2 regions of the Mechercharimyces mesophilus genome follow, and region 1 is predicted to be linked to the other one. Evidence: riboswitches for the same ligand, from Rfam matches in the RefSeq annotation. Region 1 holds a riboswitch; the other holds the start of a gene.
What was found. A riboswitch is a leader RNA that binds a small molecule or an ion and turns the genes downstream of it on or off. The one in region 1 is predicted to bind FMN.
Positions count from the first base shown of each region.

Region 1 (3,598 bases):
GTTCCGTGGGTTCTTCCTTAGTCGGTTGTGCAGTTGTTAGGGAAGCGCATCCGACAGCAATGATACAGACTAAGCCAAGAATAGACCATTTCCAAGAGCGAGGTTGAAACGACTTAATCATAAAGATTCTCCTTTTCACTTGGGATTTATTTGCGGAAAAATTGGCGATAATGGGGTTTCTCAAGGGAAGTGCGTCTCTTTCCAATAACTTGATTATGATATAGCCATATAAAGTGGCTTCCTCTCGCTTTAGATACGTAAGAGTGTTAGCATCGCAAGCTAATTCTTGATCTTCCCGCATGAGTCGATAGCTATACCAGAGGAGAGGGTTAAACCAATGGATGATGAGGACGACAGTCCACATGATATTATTAAGCACGTCTTTTCGTTTATAATGAACCAGTTCATGGAGCAATACCATCCGCAGTTCAGTGTGAGTAAAAGACTGTAACCGCTTCTGCGGTAGGAGTATCTTCGGACGGAAAACTCCATACAAAGTAGGGGATTGAATAGATGAACTGAAATTGATATGAATTTTTCGGCGAATGTTTAACTTGGATTTGCAATCGTCCAAGAGACCGATGATTTCCTGTGTTGGAGGAGAGACCTCCTGATAGATGATTTTTGAAAAACGCCTTTGTTCACGGACAAGATAGTAGGTAAGAAAAATGATTCCTATGAGCCAAATCCCCACCAATGTTAGTGTTACCCAAGGAATGTCCGTTTGTGGAACGGCCGTATTATTTTTACCATTCTTCATATCATTCGTATTGGGGATTACTAGGATTTCATCCCTGTTTACTTGATCAAGCGAGTCAGTAGAGGGAATGGGTGATTGCTCTTGTTCTATCAGAGTCGTAAAGAGATTGTATATGCTAAAAGGGGTTTCCAATGTCCATGGAACAAGTAGACGTACGAGCAAGATAAACCAGAGTAGGTAATGCCATTCTACTTTCAGTTTTTGGGGAAGTACTTTTTTCACAATAATGATCAATCCGATGAGAGGGATCGCCAAGATTGAGGTGGCTAGGACCCAACTGGCTATTTCAATGAATGCATGGATGGGCAAACTGATATTCTCCTTTCTAAGAAAATAGCATCCCAGGAGTTTAAGACTACAACTGTAATCAGTTCTTTATAAATAGACTACAGTTGTAGTCTATCATTGTCAACCCCTTTTTAAGATAAGATGATCTTAAAAAAGCAGTATAGCAAAAAGGCCCCCTATGAATGAAAGGGGCCAGCCAGTTATTCTTTCCTATGGAATGAGGAGCTTCTCTTTTGTTATTTCTTTTATCGACTGTGGTAGGCTCCTAAGCCTCCTGAGTGGCATTCCATGAAAGCAACCCATTCTCCATCCGAAAGTCTACTACATCCTGTACTGTTAATAAGATCAACTCGTGTTTTTCCGCGAAACGTTCCAGTTCGGGACGACGTGCCATCGTTCCGTCTTCATTCATGATCTCACAGATGACGGCAGCCGGTCGACAGCCTGCCAGTCGCATCAAGTCGATAGAGGCTTCTGTTTGCCCCCGTCGCTCCAGCACGCCATTTGATCGAGCTTCTAGTGGAAAGACGTGTCCAGGTCGAACGAAATCGGTGGACGTAGAGTGGACATTGACAAGCTGGCGGATCGTGTGGGCACGTTCATAAGCTGAGATGCCCGTCGTCACTCCTTCTTTGGCATCAACAGAGAGAGTGAAAGCGGTTCGTAAACTTTCTTCATTTTCCTGCACCATCTGTGGAAGACCGAGTGCATGAAGTCGCTCCTTAATCATCGGCGTACAGATGAGCCCTCGTGCGTATTGAGCAATAAAGTTAATGGCTTCCCCAGTCGCGTGCTCGGCCGCCATGACGAGGTCACCTTCATTTTCCCTACTCTGATCATCTTGAATGATGACCATCTTTCCTTGTTGGATGGCTTCTATGGCGAGCTTCATCTTGCTCACGGCTACTTGTTTCATTCAAAAATCCCCTCTCTCGATTTTTGAACCAAATGCAACCTGGAAAAAGAACATGTTCATCCCGTACCCTGATAGACAATAGCGATCATAATTTTCTCCGTCCCTTCCTCCTAAAAAGAGAGTACTTCTCCTGCTGAAGTTACCACTCTGAAAGGTGGTATACAAGGTACGAGAGAGACATGCAGAAAGAAGCACTGCCGTTATATTCTTTAAAAAAGGCAATGCTTGCACCCTTCTCCCATCCGGACTATACCGTCGGCCTTAGAGTTTCACTAAGTCAGTCGCGCTTTCTCTAGGAAACCGCGAGTCGCGGGCTTACTACCGTCGTACGGTGATCACCGCCGGTCGGGAATTTCACCCTGCCCCGAAGGTTGATTTGAGTTCGCTTTGAGTATAACAAAGAAGGAGAATAGAGGAAAGATTCTCCTATATATCGAATGAAGTCTTACAATTCTTGCAAGAGAAGTTTATAACATAAGATAAAGGGGGTAGGTAGAGACTATAGAATCATTCTGTCTGCGTGCGTTCGGAGTTTCGGAAAGAAAGCCATGAGTGTAAGTTATGTCATGGGAAGAAGTCACTTTAAAAAAGAGGGATGCCAATGTGTGGACGGTTTAGTCTGACGGTGGAACTTTCGGAGGTACTAGATCGTTTTCATGTAAGTATGGATAAGGAGCAAGCAGAGTTTGCTCCTCGCTATAATGTGGCACCAACACAAGCTTTTCCGGTTGTTGTGGAAGATAGTGAGACGCGGGAACGGCAGTTAAAAGAGATGCAGTGGGGACTGATTCCACGTTGGTCGAAAGATGAAACGATGGGAAGTCGCTTAATCAATGCGCGAAGCGAGACCGTATTAGAGAAGCCAGCATTCCGTCGTTCGTTTCGTCGGCATCGCTGTCTCGTACCTGCGGATGGATTCTATGAATGGGTACAGACAGATGAGGGAGGAAAAGTGCCTTTTCGTGTGGTGAAAAAAGAAGGAGGTCTGTTTGCTTTTGCGGGCTTATGGGACGAGTGGAAGTCTGAAAGCGGAGAAGAACGGAGAACCTTCACGATTATCACACGGGAAGCGGATGCGTCGTTTCGCTCAATCCATCACCGTATGCCGGTGATTCTTCCGCAAGAGGAGGAAGAGACGTGGATCCATCATGAATCCGGGCAAACAGAGAGACTGCTAACCTTATTGAACGGGTTATCGGCTGATGCTCTCAAGAGCTATCCCGTAGCGAAGATGGTTAATTCACCCAGAAATGATCAGCCGGCTTGTATTGAGCCCGTGTAAATCAGGGGACTCTTTACTTTGATAAAAATAAATGATAGTAGTGAAAGTGACAATCAATGAACGAAAATGGTTCGCAAATAATATTGAGTTTAAGATAGTATTGACTGTAAACAGACCCAGTGGTAAGGTAGGAATAGGATTGATAAGAGTGAGCGGTCAGCTTATTCTCCCTCGATCAAGAGATTGGTTAAGGGGGGATTGAAGCATGCTCTCTCCCGAATACTTAAAAGATGGTATAGGAGGAAGGTAAACATGGCGAATCGTCTTGTAGGGCTTCCAGCACCTAATTTTGAAATGGAAAGCACCAAAAACCTCGAAACTTTAGATGAAAAAGTAAGGCTATCTGATTATG
Region 1 is NZ_JCBAPH010000003.1:162,444-166,041, forward strand. Features, by position in the region: gene AC6RGY_RS10605 (M56 family metallopeptidase) at 1-1,069, opposite strand, end outside; gene ribB (3,4-dihydroxy-2-butanone-4-phosphate synthase) at 1,314-1,964, opposite strand; FMN riboswitch at 2,191-2,340, opposite strand; gene AC6RGY_RS10615 (SOS response-associated peptidase) at 2,566-3,246, shown strand; gene AC6RGY_RS10620 (peroxiredoxin) at 3,499-3,598, shown strand, end outside.

Region 2 (3,598 bases), on a different contig from region 1:
CGGTGGTTTGGGGGCAAGACGGTACGGCATGGCGTGAAGATATGACGATGGCGCTCCACTTTGGATTCTCTCTTATCTGTTTCGCCGCGGTTGCCTTATTATCCATTTATTTATTTCAAAAGACAGCGGGACGAGTGATGGAGGCAAAGGAGAAGCGCCGGGGCTTAAGTAACCGTTTGCGAACATTCATCTGGGTGTATGCCTGTTATGTTTATCTAGTGATTTATACTGGTGCTTATGTTCGTCATGCTGGAGCTACCATGGGATGCCCTTCATTTCCTCTCTGTGGGGATCGCTTCCTCCCTGACCTGATAACTCCTGCGGGAGTACAAATTACGCACCGTCTATTTGCGATAGTGGCTTGGTTGTTGGCATTGATGTTGATGGTATGGATCATCCGTCACTATCGAGAGCGACGTGACTTGTACTGGGGAAGTGTTCTCGGGTTTCTCTTTGTTACATTGCAAGCGGCCAGTGGAATTTCGATTGTCCTCCTTCCCGTGCGCTATTATTTGATGATGGCATTAACTCATACCACCATTGTATCGCTCTTTTTTGCCGCCCTCTGCTATCTATGCATGCAAGTAGGATGGCCGTGGAAGAAGGGCAATAAGGTATCGACGAAAGAGAAGAACTCATCGGTATAATGTTCCTTTGACCATTCTAATGAAGAGAGTCCCTTTCTCGAATAGAGGAAGGGGCTTTTTGGCTTCTTTCGTTATGGATGATCTTGCCCATATCTTAATATTGAATAGACATTCATTACGCAATCCAGTATACTTACGGTAGATGTACGAAAGTAAATAGCATACTGTACATCCTTCGGGGCTGGGTGAAAATCCCGACCGGCGGTGATAGGGAAGTCTTGCACTCCCCTTCAGTCCGTGACCCGCAACTTTGCGGTGGATCCGGTGCAACTCCGGGGCCGACAGTGAAAGTCTGGATGGGAGAAGGGTGAACAGGAGCGGTCACGATGAATGATAGCGATGAGTGCAGTTTACTTGATTGGTAATTTTTACTATTCGAGGTTTCTTTACGTGTGCGCTCATTTGTCATCAGAATCGATTGAGATTGTTGTCTAAGAGATGACGCTTCTTTGCGTTGTCGCTAGATATGGACCCTCCTGATTCCCTCATGAAAAAGCCTCGAAACGAATCGGGGCTTTTTTTGATGAATGGTGGGAGGCTATAGATGAATCGACACGAAGAATGGATGCAATTGGCGCTTACCTTGGCAAGCAGTGCCCAAGGACAAACATCCCCCAACCCGATGGTTGGTGCGGTGATTGTGAAAAATGGACAATTAATTGGCAGTGGAGCCCATCTAAAAGCAGGAACGCCGCATGCGGAAGTGCACGCACTGGCGATGGCGGGAGAAAACGCAGCTGGGGCGACGCTTTATGTTACTTTAGAACCTTGTAGTCATTATGGCCGGACTCCCCCTTGTACGAACGCCGTCATCGATGCCCGTATCGCCAAAGTAGTGGTTGGCGTAGAAGATGCCGATGAGCGCGTGGCTGGTACAGGCATTGAGCGCCTGCGTCAAGCGGGAGTGGAAGTAGAAGTAGGCGTATTAGAAGAGGAATGTCGGCTACTAAATGAAGCTTATTTCCATCATCGCCTCACCGGTCGCCCACTGGTGACGCTGAAGACGGCGATGACTTTGGATGGCAAAATTGCGACAGCAACAGGGGATAGCCAATGGGTGACCAATGAGCAGTCGCGAGCAGCTGTCCATCGCATGCGTCATGACAGGGATGCGATCATGGTGGGTATTGGTACCGTGCTGGCGGATCGCCCTCGTTTGACCACACGGTTGCCGGAAGGGGGCAAACACCCCATCCGTGTGATCGTCGATTCTACTCTGAGAATTCCGTTGGATACACCCGTGGTGGATACGAACGAAGCGGAAACATGGGTCTTCTGTACGAACCAAGTAGACGAGAAGAAAAGAGAACAGCTGGAGAAGAAGGGTGTCAAAGTGATCCCTTGTGGAAGTGGAGCACGTGTCGATCTGGATCAGCTTTTTACCTATCTGGGTAAGCAGAATATCCTGTCGGTCTTGGTAGAAGGAGGCGGTAGGTTAAATGGCTCCCTTCTGACTGCCGGCCTGATTGACCAGGTAGTGGCGTTTGTCGCCCCTAAATTACTTGGTGGTTCAAGCAGTCCAACTCCGATCGAGGGGACGGGCTTTGAACAAATGAAGGACGCAGTTGAGCTGGAAAACCTTACGCTAAAAACCTACAAGGATGATGTAATGATCAAAGGAGACGTGAAAAAGGAAAGCGAGGGTGATTCATGTTTACAGGACTGATAGAAGAGGTCGGCACGGTTCGTCAGAAGAGGCAACAAGGATTGACGATGAAACTGACCATTGGCTGTAAAAAGGTGCTGGAAAATGTGAAACTGGGTGACAGCATCGCTATCAATGGGGTTTGTCTCACGGTGGTTCGCTTTGACCATGATTCATTTACAGCGGATGTGATGCCAGAGACGATGTTGCATACGCAATTGGGCGCACTACGGAGTGGCTCTCTCGTCAACTTGGAACGGGCGATGGCAGCGGGTGACCGTTTTGGTGGTCATTTTGTGCAAGGTCATGTGGATGGGGTCGGTGAGATCGTACAACGCAAGCCAGTGGAAAATGCCATCCTCTTCCGTTTGCAAGTACCCTCTACGTTGACCCGCAATATGATTGAAAAAGGATCAGTAGCCCTAAATGGGATCAGCCTGACTCTCTTTGAGGTATCGAGTGACCATATTGCGGTTTCGATTATCCCGCATACCTTGGAAGAAACGCAATTGCAGCAAGCCAGTGTGGGTGATTCAGTTAATATTGAGTGCGACATGATGGGGAAATATATACGGAAGCAGTTGCAAGAGCTGATTAAAGAACCAGGTGAAGAAGGAATAACGAAAGAGAAACTAACGAGTCTAGGTTTTGCCTAAAAAGGGGGATAACGAAATGGATGCATTTCACCCGATTGAGGATGCCATTTATGATCTGATGCAAGGGAAAGTGGTTATCGTTGTAGATGATGAGGACCGTGAAAATGAAGGGGATTTTGTTGTTTTAGCAGAGAAAGCGACGCCAGAGGTTATCAATTTTATGATTACGCACGGTCGTGGTTTGGTTTGTACACCCCTCACAGCTGAACGGGCACAAGAATTGGATTTGCCCCTCATGGTTAATCACAATACGGATACGCACGGTACCGCTTTTACGGTTTCCGTGGATCATCATGAGAGTACGACAGGAATTTCTGCTTATGAACGGGCGGACACGATTCGTGCTCTGATTGATCCTCATGCGAAGCCTCGTGATTTCCGCCGACCGGGACACATCTTCCCTTTGATTGCAAAAGAGGGTGGGGTATTACGGCGCGCCGGTCACACGGAAGCTTCCGTAGATTTGGCACGGATGTGCGGTTCTTATCCGGCAGCGGTCATCTGTGAAGTAGTGAAGGAAGATGGAACGATGGCTCGTGTACCTGATCTGATGGAGATTGCGCGTGAGCATGACTTGAAAATGATTACGATTCAAGACCTCATTCAATATCGGAACAAAAAAGAGAAGCTAGTAGAACGGGTTGCCTCGG
Region 2 is NZ_JCBAPH010000001.1:921,450-925,047, forward strand. Features, by position in the region: gene AC6RGY_RS04690 (COX15/CtaA family protein) at 1-647, shown strand, start outside; FMN riboswitch at 815-959, shown strand; gene ribD (bifunctional diaminohydroxyphosphoribosylaminopyrimidine deaminase/5-amino-6-(5-phosphoribosylamino)uracil reductase RibD) at 1,192-2,313, shown strand; gene ribE (riboflavin synthase) at 2,298-2,948, shown strand; gene AC6RGY_RS04705 (bifunctional 3,4-dihydroxy-2-butanone-4-phosphate synthase/GTP cyclohydrolase II) at 2,965-3,598, shown strand, end outside.
Region 2: linked by a shared signal. The riboswitch ahead of ribD (bifunctional diaminohydroxyphosphoribosylaminopyrimidine deaminase/5-amino-6-(5-phosphoribosylamino)uracil reductase RibD) and the one ahead of ribB (3,4-dihydroxy-2-butanone-4-phosphate synthase) in region 1 are both predicted to bind FMN.